Regions from separate parts of the Arthrobacter sp. TMS2-4 genome, predicted to be linked through region 3. Evidence: riboswitches for the same ligand, from Rfam matches in the RefSeq annotation. Region 3 holds a riboswitch; each other region holds the start of a gene.

Region 1 (3,615 bases), on a different contig from region 3:
GCCCAGCAGCAGGAAGGTTGTGACGACGGCCGCCACTTCGAAGTAGAGGCTGTGGGCGCTCATGTCCATGCCGGTGTGGGCGGTCAGCATCGGATCAGCGATGAGCTGCCAGGTGGAGTACAGGAATGCCGCAGCGACACCGATGGACACAAGGGTGTCCATGGTGGATGAGAGGTGGCGGGCGTTGATTGCGGCCGCCCGGTGGAACGGCCAGGCCGCCCAGGTGACCACGGGCAGGGAAAGGAGAAGGGCAGCCCACCCCCAGTGCGGGAACTGGGCTGCCGGCAGCATCGAGATGATCGTCACCGGGATGGTGAAACCGGCTGCGATGATGAGGCGCCGTTTCAAGGACCTGGCTTTTCTCTCCGCGGCTGAGGCTTTCGCGTCGTCCCGGGACCTGGCGGCGTCAACGTTTTCCCGTGATTCGGCGAACCCGCCTAGCCCCGACGGCGCGTTCCCCTCCGATCCCGGACCGACCCGGTAGCCGGGCGCGACTACACCGGCAGTGTCATCGCCGGCACCAGTAGACGAAGGACCTGCAGGGGTGGCCACGCGGGTTGCCGTGGCTTCGGTAGCGGGCTGCCGAGTCGGTTGGCTAGCGCTGCGCAGGGTCGCCTTGTAGCCGATGGCGTTGACGGTGTCGATGATCTGCGAAACGCTCACGCCCTCGGGTACCGTGACGGTCGCGGACTCGAGTGGGAGATTCACCGAGGCCTGAACACCCTCGATTTTTCCGAGCTTACGTTCCACCCGGCTTACGCAGGACGCGCAGGTCATGCCCTCGATGTCGAGATCGATGATCTGTCCGGCAGTGGTGCCCACGCCTGTGTCGGTGCTCATGCGTCTAGTTCCTTGCCGTGGCTTCGATGACGTGCTGTGGGTGAGGTGCCTCTGGTGAGGCGCGGTGCTCGATGACACCGCTGGACGACGTCGGGAAGTACTGCTTCGCTGGCCCTGTCCTACCGCTTGCCTGGCGGTGCCAGGGGTTCAGTACCGTAATGGCGCCCCGAAAATCCTCGTGCCGACTCCTCCGCGGAAGTGAACTGTGCCCTGCACAGGCGCGGTGGGGATCCCGTTCGGGATGCAGGCTGTGGTGGTGTGAGGGTCAGCTGTCGACGACCGTGTAACCGGCGGTCTCTACTGCTTTGCTCAGCACTGCCGGATCGGGATCCACGTCGGCCGTGATCGTCGCTGTGGAGACCCCACCGGCGTTGAGCTGCACATCGACCCCCTCGACCCCGGGCACGCCGGAAAGTTCCTCCATGACCGACGAGACGCAGTGGCCGCAGGTCATACCAGTGATGTTAATGGTCGTTTGCATGGGATGTTCTCTTTCTCGGCAGAGCGGGGAGGAATGGGATCTGGCACCCGGCAGGGTTGCCCGGAGCCGGCAAGGCTGCCGGCGGACCGTCAACGAAGCAGTCGGCTGATCGCGTCGGTCGCTTCCTTGACCTTCGCGTCGACGGCGGCGGAATCTCCGGACTGGGTGGATTCATGAGCTGCTCCGACAACGCAATGCGCAATGTGCTCTTCGAGCAAGCCGATGCTCACCGCGTGGAGGGCCTTATTGATGGCCGCGACCTGGGTGAGGATGTCGATGCAGTATTTGTCTTCATCGACCATGCGGGCAATACCGCGCACCTGGCCCTCGATGCGCTTGAGCCTGCGGAGGTAGGCGTCCTTATCAGCGGTGTATCCCCGCTGAACAGAAGCCTCGGTTTCGGTGGTCACGTCGTTCCTTTCGACAACAAAAATATATACCCCTTGGGGGTATATAAACAAGAGGGGTGAAGTGAGATCTTCTTCACGCCTTAATCATCCCCTGCTTGGCTCCGAAAAGGTGCCTCAGGCTACGGGAGTGCGGGTGCGCCCTTGACATGGCGGGCTCAAGCGAAGTTCGCCTCGGGCCCCGCTTCCATGCAGCGCGGCGTGTTGCATGCGGCCTTTCCCTTGCGTTCGTTACCCCAACGTGACATTTGATACCAGCGGGGGGTATTGTCATCGAGTGTTCACAGCACCAGCTGGAACACTCCCGGGCAGAATGCCGAGTCCTGCCGCTGCCGGGGATACGTCCGTTCATATCCGTATGGCAGGAACGGGGGACCCAAGATGTACGGGCCACCACGCGTGGTCCTTGGGGTTAAGTCGCTTTATTTCCGTCCCTTGGGATGAAGCGGCCGGGTGCACTCCCATCCGAACCCGACAGCTCACCCCGCAGGCATGGGAGAGGCAACCGACGCATGTCACGAATCACTTCAGCGCGCCACCGCGCCACCGTCAATCACTCGATCGCCCTTGAAGGGCTGTCCTATTCCGCGAAGACCGGCGCTGTAGCGCTGGGCAAGCCGGCCATCATCGCAGCTGCGACCGGCGGTATTGTCTTCGCCGTAGGAGCTCCCGCCCAGGCCGGAACTTACACGCAGGAAGCAGCCGGCACCACCGTTCAGGCTCCCGCCACCGCAGCACCTGTTACCGCGGCTCCCGCTGCAGCAGCCGGCGTCCACACCGTCGTTGCGGGTGACACCATGGGTGGCATCGCCGCCCTGCATGGCATCAGCCTTAACGCGCTCCTGGCGCAGAACGGCCTGTCCTACGCCTCGGTCATCTACCCGGGCCAGCAGATCACCCTTTCCGGTGCTTCCGCTGCTTCGACGTGGGCCCCGGCCGCCGCGAGCCCTGCTGCTGTGCCCGCCGCAGCACCGGCAACCCAGGTTTCCTACACCGCTCCGGCCCCTGCCGCAGCACCGGCAACCCAGGTTTCCTACACCGCTCCGGCCCCTGCCGCAGCACCGGCCGGTGTCCAGCTGCTCTCGTCCAATATTGCCCCGATCGCCCCGGCAGCCCCTGCGGCTCCCGCCGGCGATGTCTCGGCAAGCGGTGTCGGTGCGGCCCTGGTCGCCTCGGCCTACGGCCAGCTCGGCTCCATCCAGGACTGCACCATCCTCGTCGAGCGGGCCCTGCGCTCGATCGGCCTGAACGTCGGGGACCTCGGACCGACACAGTTCTACCAGTACGGCACGGTCGTCTCCACGCCCGCCCCCGGTGACCTGGTCATCCGCCCCGGTCACATCGGCATCTACGTCGGCAACGGCGAAGTCATCAGCAGCGGCATGAACGGTGCGAACCTCACCATCAAGCACCCGCTGTCTGACCTGGCTGGCTCGTCCTTCGTGCGAGTCAACGGCTAATACTCGCTGACCTGAACGCCGTCTCCATAGACTGAGAAGGCGGCAGGTGCCCTGGACGGGGGTGCCTGCCGCTTTTTCTCTGCCCAAAACACCCCACGCCGCTGGCCGCTCCTTGTGAGCGCTCACCGGAAGCGGACCTATGGACGAACCTATGGACGTATTACCAAGCCGTCCACGATCACACCGACCAGACTGCGGGCTGCATCGGCAGAGGGCAGGGCGGCGGCCGCATTCACAGCGTGCAGGCTGAACAGGGCAAGTTCCCGGGGCGCAATGTCCGAGCGGACACCTCCTCCGGCCTCCTGCGCGCACGTTTTCACGGCACTCCTGATCAAGGCCTCCAGAAAGTCGCGCAGATGCTCCTGCGTCTGCGCGCCGTGTACACCTTGGTGCAGGAACGCGGGCGCCTCCGCCATGGGTACTTGCT
Region 2 (3,615 bases), on a different contig from region 3:
CACGTATCTGTTGAGCAGGATCACCGACGGCCTCCCGAAGACGTCGGCAGGACCGACCACCGGGTCGTCGTCCTCCGCCACGACGCTCGCCTTCCCGGTGAGCACAAGGACCAGCGCCCGGCGGAAGGTGACGACCGCCAGCGGTTCATAGCCTGCGTTCAGAACGAGAGTGCGCATTCGACGTGCCCCATTGCTGACCTGTTCCCCGCAACCGGTTGCCATCCCGGGGATCGGGAGAAGAGCTTCGGATTGACACTGCAAGGGTAAACCGCACCCGGCCGTCCGCGTAACGCCGGGCCGACGGGCTGCTCCTTCTGCCACCCGCGGCGGTCGACGCACAGGAGGACCGGCACAACGTGCCGGTCCTCCTGTGCGGGATCGTTCGGGGTCAGCCGCCCACGCGGATGTACACGCCGCCGGAGCCGAGCTCCGCCGGGGCGATGACCGTGGTGTTGCCGTTGAATCCGCCGTGGACGGCCTGGCCGCCGCCGATGTAGACCGCGATGTGGGCCGCGCCCATGCCGCCGTCCGCATAGTAGATCAGGTCGCCGGGGATGGCTTCGCCGGCACTCACGGTGCGGCCGAGGGACAGGTAGCCGGCCGGCCAGCCGTGGAAGTTGATCCCGGCTGCGGCGAGGGAGTTGCTCGCCAGGCGGGTGCAGTCCTGCACGACGCCGAGCTGGCCCCTGGCCGCGGCGGCGATCGTCGCCGCAACGCCGGAGGACGGTGCGGGAGCGGGCGTCGACGCCGGTACGGCGGTTGCCGTGCGGGTCTTCGCGACGGGCGCCGGCGCGATGGGCGCGGCGGGCGCCGCGATCGGAGCTGCCACCGCCGGAGCGGCGACGGCGGCGGGAGCGGCGGGAGCGGCGACGACCGGGGGTGCTGCGACGGCGGGCGCCGGGACCTCGACCGCGGGTGCTGCGACGGCGGGCGCCGGGACCTCGGCCACGGGTGCTGCGACGACGGGCGCTGCGGGAACCGGGGCTTCGACGACGGGTGCCTTCTCGACCGGAGCTGCCACGACGGGAGCCTTCTGCACCGGAGCCTTCGGGGCGACGACCGGCTTGGCCTTCACCCTGACCGGGGTCCTGGCGAAGGACACCTCGGTCGTGTTCGAGGCGACGACGGCGGTCCGCGCGGAGGGCAATGAGACGTTGGAGACCCTGACATCCCGCTGCGGCTTGACGTCAGCGGCGTTGGCAGCGACCCCACTGGTCAGGACCAGGCCCGATACGGCGACGATGACGGCGGCCTGCCGGCCGACGGATCCGGCGTTGGAGGCGACGGCGGCGGACAGACCGGACAGCGGACTGATGTTTCGGGGCGCGCGGTGGCGGCCCGGTGAAGAGCATGTGGACACGTTGGATTGCCTCTCCCAACGCCTGCGAGGTGAGCTGTCGGATTCGGATGGGAGTCACCCGGCCGCTGCGGAAACAGCGACTTAACCCCGAGGATCTCTTGTCAGAGACCCAGAATTGGTTCCCCCGCCTCTGCCATGCGATGGTGCGGACGGACCCCCGGCGATGGCAGAGCTAGGCGATTCGCAGGAGAGTGCCCGATTCGTAGCGAGTCCGGCACGAGTTGAAAGCTACAGCACGACGCGAGGTATGTCACATTCCGATCACGAAATGGTGTGTTTCTGGTGACGACCCGTGTGTTCCGGTCAGTCCTCGAGTGACACGAAGACGTGTGCGGCGACCTCGGGCGGCAGTTCGAGGGCCCCCTCGACGCCGGGGACGCGCACCGAGACGTAGCCCCCCACCGATTCGAGGCTGAGTCGTGCACCCGGGCGCAGTCCGCCCTCGTCGAGCTGGGTGAGGAGTTCGGGATCCACCTGGATGGGCTCTGCGAGGCGGGCGAGCGTGACCAGGCTGCCGGGGGTATAGGTGGCCATCGCGGACAGCAGCGTGACGACGCCGTCAGTGAACTGCTCCGCCTCCACGCCACCGATCGCAGCCAGGCCCGGAATCGGGTTACCGTACGGGGAGTCCGAGGGCTTGCCGAGGAGCTCGTACAGCCGGCGCTCCACCCGCTCGCTCATGACGTGCTCCCAGCGGCATGCCTCGTCGTGCACGTACGCCCAGTCGAGTCCGATCACGTCGCTCAGCAGTCGCTCAGCGAGACGATGCTTCCTCATGACGCCGGTGGCACGGCGTCGGCCGATCTCCGTAAGCTCCAGGTGCCGGTCTCCGGAGACGACCACGAGGCCGTCGCGTTCCATCCGGCCGATGGTCTGGGACACGGTGGGGCCGGAGTGGCGCAGCCGCTCGGCGATGCGCGCACGGAGCGCGACGATGTTCTCTTCCTCGAGCTCAAGGATGGTCCGCAGGTACATCTCGGTGGTGTCGATGAGGTCCGTCATGCGGTTCAGCTCCTTGGTGCGGTGCGGGTGCGCGGCTGGATGCCTCACGCCGGTGAGGGGTGCGGCCATCAGCCCGGCTCCGCCCCACGCCTCCCAAGGTTAACGCATGGCATCGTGGGCCCGGCAATTCCTGGATACGTCGGGACCGTCGGCCGGGGCATGCCTCCCGGACGGCGTTAACAAATGGAGGGCCGTCAGCCGCTGGGGCAGAATGAGGTCGATACCCCGCCGCCCCAGAGCTGGAGCCCCCATGAGCGAATCGCCCCGCATTCCCGCACACCTCCTCCCCTCGGACGGGCGCTTCGGTGCGGGTCCGTCGAAGGTCCGGAGCGGCCAGGTCGACGCCCTGGTCGCCGCCGGCGCCTCCCTTCTCGGGACCTCCCACCGGCAGGCCCCGGTCCGTGACCTCGTGGGCCGCGTCCGCGAGGGGCTCAGTAGCTTCTTCACCGCCCCCGACGGGTACGAGGTGGTTCTGGGCGTGGGCGGATCGACGGCGTTCTGGGATGTCGCGACCTTCGGGCTCGTCGAGCGGAAGGCCCAGCACCTCTCCTTCGGGGAGTTCGGCTCCAAGTTCGCGTCCGCCACGACCAAGGCACCGTTCCTCGACGCCTCCAGTGTTCTCACGAGCGAGCCGGGAACCCGACCGGACGCGACGGCGGAGGCGGGGGTCGACGTCTACGCCTGGCCGCAGAACGAGACCTCCACCGGCGTGGCAGCACCCGTCCAGCGGGTCGAGGGCGCCGACGACGGGGCGCTCGTCCTCGTCGATGCCACCTCGGCAGCGGGCGGGCTCGACGTCGACGTCTCCCAGGCGGACGTGTACTACTTCGCACCGCAGAAGAACTTCGCGTCCGACGGCGGACTGTGGCTCGGCCTGTTCTCCCCCGCAGCGCTCGAGCGTGCCGCACGCATCGCCGCGAGTGACCGGTGGGTCCCGGACTTCCTCAACCTGCAGACCGCCGTCGACAACTCGCGCCTCAACCAGACCTACAACACGCCGTCGCTGGCGACCCTCGTGACGCTGGACGCCCAGGTGCAGTGGCTCAACGCGCAGGGCGGCCTGCCCTTCGCCGCGGCGCGGACGGCGGACTCGGCGGGGCGGCTGTACCGCTGGGCGGATGCCTCCCCCGTGGCGAGCCCGTACGTGGCCCGGACCGAGGACCGCTCCAACGTGATCGTGACCGTGGACTTCGACGACTCCGTGGACGCCGCCCGCATCGCCGCCATCCTCCGCGCGAACGGGATCGTCGACG
Region 3 (3,615 bases):
TCGACTACCGCGTCGACGGGACGGGGCCGGATCACGCCCGGACGTTCACGGCGCGCCTGCTGATCGGCGGAACGGAGTACGGTTCCGGCTGCGGCAACTCGAAGAAGGAAGCCGAGCAGGAGGCCGCCGCCGCATCCTGGAAGACGCTCGCCGTACCGCCGGATCCACTGCCGTCGGGTCGTCCGGCCGACGCCGCTCCGGCCGACGGCCGCAGCCCCGGTGTCCCCGATCCCACCCTGTCGCCCGACGGACCCTGAGTGCCTGAACTTCCCGAGGTCGAGGTCGTCCGCCGCGGCCTCGTGCGCTGGGTGGCGGGCCGCACCATCGACGCAGTGGACGTCCTCGATCCCCGGTCCCTGAGGCGGCACCTCGACGGCGTCGAGGACTTCGTCGGCACCGTCGCCGGCGCCCGGGTGGGGGATGTGGTGCGCCGGGGGAAGTTCCTGTGGATGATCCTCGAGGACCCCGACGATCCCCGCGACCGCCCGCACGTCGCGCTGATGGCGCACCTGGGGATGAGCGGACAGCTCCTGGTCGAGGCACCCGATGCTCCATCGGAAAAGCACCTGAAGGTCCGCTTCGCACTCTCCCCGGCGGACGACGACGACGGCACAGCGCTGCCGGGCGAGCTGCGGTTCGTCGACCAGAGGATCTTCGGCGGGATGTTCGTCACAGAGTTGGAGGCCACGCCGGACGGCCTGCCCGGCGGGCTCGGCGCCTCGAACCTGCCACTCGTACCCCGGCAGGCGGCACACATCGCGCGCGATCCCCTCGACCCCGGATTCTCCCTCGACCTGTTCCACGAACGCCTGCGCGCGCGCCGGACAGGTCTCAAACGTGCCCTCCTCGATCAGGGGCTCATCTCCGGGATCGGCAACATCTACGCCGACGAGGCGCTCTGGGCGGCCGGATTCCACTACGCGCGCCCCACGGACACCATGCGTCGCCCCGACACCCGACGCATCGTCGACGCCGTCACCTCGGTGATGGAACGGGCACTGGCGGCCGGCGGCACCAGCTTCGATTCCCTGTACGTGAACGTGAACGGTGCGTCGGGGTACTTCGCCCGTGATCTGGAGGCCTACGGGCGGGAGGGCCGGCCCTGCCGCCGGTGCGCGTCCGAGGGACGGACCACGCTGCTGCGCCGCGAATCGTTCATGAACAGGTCGTCCTACCTGTGCCCGTCCTGCCAGGCCAGACCACGCAATGCACGGATCTGAGATCTCGGGGCAGAAAAAGGTGATCCACACCTCGTGATCTAAATGTGACAACTGGCGTTACCAGCCGGTACGGTTGGTCTCGCGTCCGATCCACAACGGATGGGCGCCCATCCTCACACTGCCTAACCCTGTCGATGAGGACGGACCGTTCGCACTACACATTCGACAGGGGCGGGGGAACCACTAGCGGACTCGATCACGGGTCCTAGGGGTAAAGACACGCGCAGACCGGTACTGGGGACGACGGTCTGTAGGAAGCGTGTCCGGATGTCCCATCCGAACCCGACAGCTAACTTCGCAGGCATTGGGAAAGGCATCATTATGTCCAAGCAGAGCCATAACGCGCGCCACCGGGCAGTCCCCACGCGCACCAACCCCTTCGTCACCGCCTCGCGGGCCTTCTCCGCAAGCGCCTCGGTCGCCGGCAAGCCTGCCGCCGTCGTCGCCGTTGCATCCGGCCTCATGCTCGGCGCGTCGCTTCCCGCGAACGCCGCCGGCGAGGTCAGCACCCAGTCGGCAGCGGCCGGCACCCACACCGTCCAGGCCGGCGACACCCTCGGGTCCATCGCCGCCATGCACGGCATCAGCCTCGACGCCCTGTTCGCGGCCAACGGCCTTGGCTACGCGTCGGTCATCTACCCCGGCCAGTCGATCTCCCTCGGTGGATCCGCCGCTCCTGCTGCCCCCGCGCAGTATTCGGTGCAGTCGGCATCCATCGTGGCAGCCCCAGTCGCAGCACCCGTGGCAGCCCCGGTCGCAGCGCCGGCACCTGCCGCTCCCGCCGCAGCACCTGCTCCGGCAGCCACCCCCGCCTACAGCCTGCAGTCCGCGGCGTCGATCGCGCCCATCGGTGGCGGCGGCATCGTCGGCACGGCCATGCAGGGCGTCGGCTCCGGCTACGTGTACGGCGGAACCGCGTTCGGCGCTTGGGACTGCTCGGCCTTCGTGCAGTGGGCCTACGCCCAGAACGGCATCGACCTGCCGCGCACCACCTGGGCCCAGTTCGCCTCCATGACGCCGACCAGCAACCCCCAGCCGGGTGACCTGGTGAGCCAGAACGGCGGCAGCCACGTCGGGATCTACCTCGGCAACGGGCAGATGGTCAGCGCCCTGAACGCCTCGCAGGGCACCCTGGTCCACTCGGTCAGCGCCATGTCCGTGGACGGGTACTACACCCGCTAGTCGGGTCGCACGGCCGGCAACACCAGTTCGACGGTCAGAAGGACGGGATGCATCACGCATCCCGTCCTTCTGCGTTCCCGGACTGTCCGACGAGGCCCGGGTCCGCGCCCGTCGCGCACCCGGGGTGGGTTCTCGACGGCGGGACCCGCCACACCTGCGCGCTCAGGGAAAGGAGCGCCGCACCGGGGCTACCTGTAGAACGCCGCCAGGCGCTCGAGTCCCTCGTCGACGCTCACGGACGGGCGCCAGTCGAGCACGGTGCGCGTGTGCCGCTGGTCGAACCAGTGCGCCGTCGACAGCTGCTCCGCCAGGAAGCGGGTCATGGGCGGTTCATCCGTCCGGCCCAGCCGCAGCCAGACCCGCTCGATGACGGATCCCGCACCGCGCGCGAGTGCTCCGGGGACGGACCGGACGGGTGGTTCGACCCCGCCGGCCCGGCAGATCCCCGCGAGCAGCTCGGCGATCGGGCGGGGCTCGCCGTTGGTGACGACGAGAGCCTGGCCCTGCGCCGCGTCCATGCGCCGCAGGCAGGCGACGATGGCCGACGCCGCATTGTCGACGTACGTCGTATCGATGAGTGCCGTCCCGCCGTCGAGCAGGGGCAGACGGCCGTGCCGCGCGCGGTCGATCACGCGGTCGACCAGCTGGGTGTCGCCGGGGCCCCACACGATGTGGGGCCGGATCGCGGCGACCCGGAACGACGGCGTCGAGCGCGCCAGCGCGAGCAGCTCCGCGGAGGCCTTGGTGCGGGCGTAGTCACCGCGGGCGTGCTCCGGGTCCGCGGTGCCGGCGGGAGCCCCGACCAGTGAGGAGCCATCGTGCGCGACGGACGGCGAGGACACGTGGACGACGTCGGTTACTCCGGCGGCCTGGGCGGCGTCCAGCAGGATCCGGGTCCCGTCGATGTTGGTGCGGTCGAAGTCGGCGGGAGCCCCCGTGAAGGACACCTTCGCCGCCAGGTGGATCACGGCGCGGCAGCCCTGCACGGCGGTGGCGACGATCACGGGATCGGTGATCGACCCCAGGACATCCTGCGCACCGGAGATGCCGGAGGGACGGCGCTGGAGACATCGGACGTCGTCCCCGGCAGCGAGAAGGTGTTCGGCGACGGCGCGCCCCAGCATTCCGCTCGCCCCGGTGACGAGGACGGTCACAGGGACCCCGCACGGATGCCGGAGAGGAACCGGCCACACCACTGCGCGATGCGTGTGCG
Region 4 (3,615 bases), on a different contig from region 3:
GACACAGAGAACTGTGTCCAAAGACCAGTGGACGGTGCAGGCGATGACCGTTGAGCTGGAACGCCGTGCCGATCTGTCCCCCAGCCAGGCCGCGATCGAGCGCACCGCCCGCGGGGAAGATCCCCGCACCGCACACCAGGTCACCATCGACGAGGCGATCAGACACGAGCAGCAACTCCGCGTCGTCGCACGACCCACCAACACCGGTGCTGAAGCCGGGGGAGAGGCCCCCGGCGTCGTTGCATCCGCTGTACCTGCCGCACCGCTCACCACAGCGGTTGTCAGCAACGACTTGGCGCCCACCGTCCTCCTTCGGGATCCGCTGGTGCCGGCCTCCTACCGGACCGAGCTCGACCGGCTCCGGGCGCACCTCGGACAGAAGGTCATGGTCCGCGGTGCGCAACTCGCGGAAGAAAAGCCCGCGTGGACGAACGCCCTCGGGCCCGTGCCCGGAAAAGACGCAAAGGCAGTCGAGTGGCACAGCATCGCGGCCGAGACCGAGGCATACCGGAACCGGTACAACATCGGCACCCACGAGACCTCGCTGATCCCCAAGCAGTACCGGGACGATCCCACCGCGCAACGCCTCATTGAGCGTGCTACGGCCCTGCACAAACACAGCGAGCTCACCATCGTCGCACCGAGGTCGGCCACGCAGATCCAACAAGCAGCGGATGAGGCGGCGATCGCCGATCGCATGACGACCGAGCGGGCCGCTGCCCGGCGCGTCATCGACCGTATGCGTGCAGAACGCGCCGCCGCCAGCGATCCGCTACCGGCGCCGCAGCAGCGAGAGGCACGGATCGTGGACGCCGTCCAGTCGGACGATCAGCCGAAGCAGTCGGAGAGCATGGCAGCGGCCATCGCCCGCGCCGTAACAAGGCACCGTGCACCCACCGACGGGACTGAACATGCTGTATCGGAACCGGCGACCGATTTGAAGGAACAGAGCTCAAAGGAGCCCACCGTTGGCGAGACCAAGAATGCCGCTCGTGCACCCGAGAGGACTTCCGGGTGGAGTACGCGGCAAGTCGAAGTTATCCGTCGACGGCGGGAAGCAGCAGCCAGTTCCGCACCGAGAAGGGAAGCATCCGAGGAAGCTTCAGCGGCAGCACGACGTGCCCAGGAATCTCAAGGACGAGACGAAGGCCGAACCCGACAGTAGGTGTTCTGGCACGGCAAGAGTGGGCGCGTCTGCCTGCCGATAGCCTCGCTTTTGTCGCCCTGATGCTTTCTGGATACGGTCAGCGACTAGCGCAGTAGTCGGCCTATTGCCTGGGTTGCTTCCTGGATCTTCGCGTCGACGGCTTCGACGCTTGTTGGGTCAGATGTGCTGTCTGTGCTTGCGGTTTCCCGGGCCGCATCGGCGACGCAATGCGTGAGGTGGCTTTCCAGAAGCCCCAGACTGAGCGCGTGCATGGCGCTATTCACGGCGGCGACCTGCGTGAGGATGTCGATGCAGTATTTGTCCTCGTCGATCATGCGGGCTATTCCGCGGACCTGACCTTCGATGCGCTTGAGTCGGCGCAAGTACGCGCCTTTGTCGGCGGCATAGCCGTGAGGGTGAGTTTCAGCGTCGTGCTGAGGAAGCGGGTCGGAAGTTGCTTGTGTCGGGGGAGTAGTCGTCTCATCCGTGACGTTCGATGCGGGATAGGTGGGCATTGTCGTCCCCTTCATCATCATCGACGCGCTGCTGCCCAGCACAGGTAGCCGTTGATGCGGTCCTCGGCCGCGCGAGGTACACGGCCATCACTAGTATCCGTCAACGACGAGAGGAGGTGAACGAACAACAGGACCGGAAGTTCCGCCTAAGCCCGTTAGCAAGCCCTGAAGCAGCGTGTCGCGACAACACGCCGGACGACGTTACATAAATGTGACTATCGATACCACCCTGGGGTATTCTCCTCAGGTGATCCCGGCACCCGTCGAGACCACTCTCCCGCGCAGAATGCCGAGTCCTGCCACTGCTCCGGGATCCGTTCGCACAATCCATATGGCAGGGACGGGGGAACCACGTTTCCACCGGGTCACCGCACGCTCTTTGTGTGATGGCCCTCGGGGTTAAGTCGATCCAACGACCGACGTGCCGGGACCTGCAGCAGCGTTTCGCTACTGCAGAAACAGCACTAGGGATGAAGGACGGCCGGGTGACTCCCATCCGAACCCGACAGCTCACCCCGCAGGCATGGGAGAGGCAACCACCATGTCACGTACGTCCATTCCCGCGCGCCACCGCGCCGTCGTCACCCACTCCATCGCCCTCGAGGGCCTGTCGTATTCCGCGAAGACCAGCGCTGTCGCGCTCGGCAAGCCGGCCATCATTGCAGCCGCGACCGGCGGCCTCGTCTTCGCTATCGGAGCCCCCGCCGCCCAGGCCGGCACCTACACGCAGGACACCCGCCCCGTCACCGCACAGGCTCCCGCTGCTGCCGGCGTTTACACGGTCACCTCCGGCGACACGATGGGCACCATCGCCGCCAAGCACGGCGTGAACCTCGATGCGCTACTCGCGACCAACGGCCTGTCCTACGCCTCAGTCATCTACCCGGGTCAGCAGCTCCGGCTTTCCGGCGGCGCCGCTACCAATGTTGCTGTCAGCGCAGCCGCGGTTCCCGCTGCAGCCCCAGTCAGCCAGGTCTTCTACAGCGCACCTGCCGCAGCCCCGACTGCAGTACCCGCTCCTGCAGCAGCTCAGCCCACATACTCCCTGACCTCGGCCGCTATCACCCCGATCGCCCCGGCAGCTCCCGCAGCGCCGACCGTTCCCGCTAGCGGCGTCGGCGCGGCCCTCGTCGCCTCGGCGTACTCTCAGATCGGGTCCATCCAGGACTGCACCATCCTCGTCGAGCGGGCCCTGCGCTCGATCGGCAAGAACGTCGGAGACCTCGGCCCTATGCAGTTCCTGCAGTACGGAACTGTCGTCGCCACCCCGGCACCGGGTGACCTCGTGGTCCGTCCGGGTCACGTCGCTATCTATGTCGGTGGCGGCAAGGTCATCAGCAGCGGCATGAATGGTGCGAACCTCACCATGGAGCACTCCCTCTCTGACCTCGCCGGATCCACTTTCGTACGCGTTAACGGCTAACTTCACCCATCGGTGAAGTGGCTGCCCTCAAGCTGAGATGGCGGTGAGCGCCCTGGACGGGGGTGCTTACCGCTATTTCCTTGCCCGCCCGTCACCGGTCCCCTGGATGTCGGTCCGGGCCGGAAGTAAGGCACTGGCCGCGGGCGCCATTCGCTCAGTGCCTGGTTCCGCTTAACGGGGTGTAGTGAGTTCCGACGGCCGCACACTGCACCCTAGACATTGGCGAGACCGTGAAGTTTGGATGGTTGTACAGCAATGAATGATCCGTGGGTCAGTGGGCCAGTGTGGATACCTGAGGCCCCACCATCGTGGGCGACCTACCTGGCACCAACGCTGCAACCGATTCCGCTCATCCCCGTAATCGCTCTGGTTCTGGGCGTGCTCTACCTTGCCGGGGCGATCCGCCTGTGGTCGATGGGCCGATCCTGGCCGATCTGGCGAACAGCGATCTTTTTATTGGGCTGCATCATCATCATGATCACCATGGGCGCAGGAGTTGAGGGCTACGGCCTTCGGATGTTCTCCGTGTT

Evidence for each region. Region 3 has a riboswitch for cyclic di-AMP ahead of ACX80F_RS03215 (C40 family peptidase). Riboswitches for the same ligand answer to the same signal wherever they lie in the genome.
Region 1: another riboswitch for cyclic di-AMP. It lies ahead of ACX80F_RS15760 (C40 family peptidase); the one in region 3 lies ahead of ACX80F_RS03215 (C40 family peptidase).
Region 2: another riboswitch for cyclic di-AMP. It lies ahead of ACX80F_RS11380 (NlpC/P60 family protein); the one in region 3 lies ahead of ACX80F_RS03215 (C40 family peptidase).
Region 4: another riboswitch for cyclic di-AMP. It lies ahead of ACX80F_RS14760 (LysM peptidoglycan-binding domain-containing protein); the one in region 3 lies ahead of ACX80F_RS03215 (C40 family peptidase).

What each region holds. Positions count from the first base shown of each region.
Region 1 covers NZ_JBTNDI010000017.1:30,449-34,063, forward strand. The annotation lists gene ACX80F_RS15745 (heavy metal translocating P-type ATPase) at 1-840, opposite strand, end outside; gene ACX80F_RS15750 (heavy-metal-associated domain-containing protein) at 1,106-1,321, opposite strand; gene ACX80F_RS15755 (metal-sensitive transcriptional regulator) at 1,411-1,731, opposite strand; cyclic di-AMP (ydaO/yuaA leader) riboswitch at 2,067-2,234, shown strand; gene ACX80F_RS15760 (C40 family peptidase) at 2,241-3,188, shown strand; gene ACX80F_RS15765 (TetR/AcrR family transcriptional regulator) at 3,338-3,615, opposite strand, start outside.
Region 2 covers NZ_JBTNDI010000008.1:21,213-24,827, reverse strand. The annotation lists gene ACX80F_RS11385 (HNH endonuclease) at 1-177, opposite strand, end outside; gene ACX80F_RS11380 (NlpC/P60 family protein) at 389-1,360, opposite strand; cyclic di-AMP (ydaO/yuaA leader) riboswitch at 1,366-1,533, opposite strand; gene ACX80F_RS11375 (metal-dependent transcriptional regulator) at 1,664-2,362, opposite strand; gene serC (phosphoserine transaminase) at 2,613-3,615, shown strand, end outside.
Region 3 covers NZ_JBTNDI010000001.1:687,016-690,630, forward strand. The annotation lists gene rnc (ribonuclease III) at 1-257, shown strand, start outside; gene mutM (bifunctional DNA-formamidopyrimidine glycosylase/DNA-(apurinic or apyrimidinic site) lyase) at 258-1,220, shown strand; cyclic di-AMP (ydaO/yuaA leader) riboswitch at 1,332-1,539, shown strand; gene ACX80F_RS03215 (C40 family peptidase) at 1,542-2,402, shown strand; gene ACX80F_RS03220 (NAD-dependent epimerase/dehydratase family protein) at 2,591-3,556, opposite strand; gene ACX80F_RS03225 (alpha/beta fold hydrolase) at 3,553-3,615, opposite strand, start outside.
Region 4 covers NZ_JBTNDI010000014.1:29,495-33,109, forward strand. The annotation lists gene mobF (MobF family relaxase) at 1-1,165, shown strand, start outside; gene ACX80F_RS14755 (metal-sensitive transcriptional regulator) at 1,252-1,662, opposite strand; cyclic di-AMP (ydaO/yuaA leader) riboswitch at 1,972-2,201, shown strand; gene ACX80F_RS14760 (LysM peptidoglycan-binding domain-containing protein) at 2,204-3,085, shown strand; gene ACX80F_RS14765 (cytochrome c oxidase assembly protein) at 3,341-3,615, shown strand, end outside.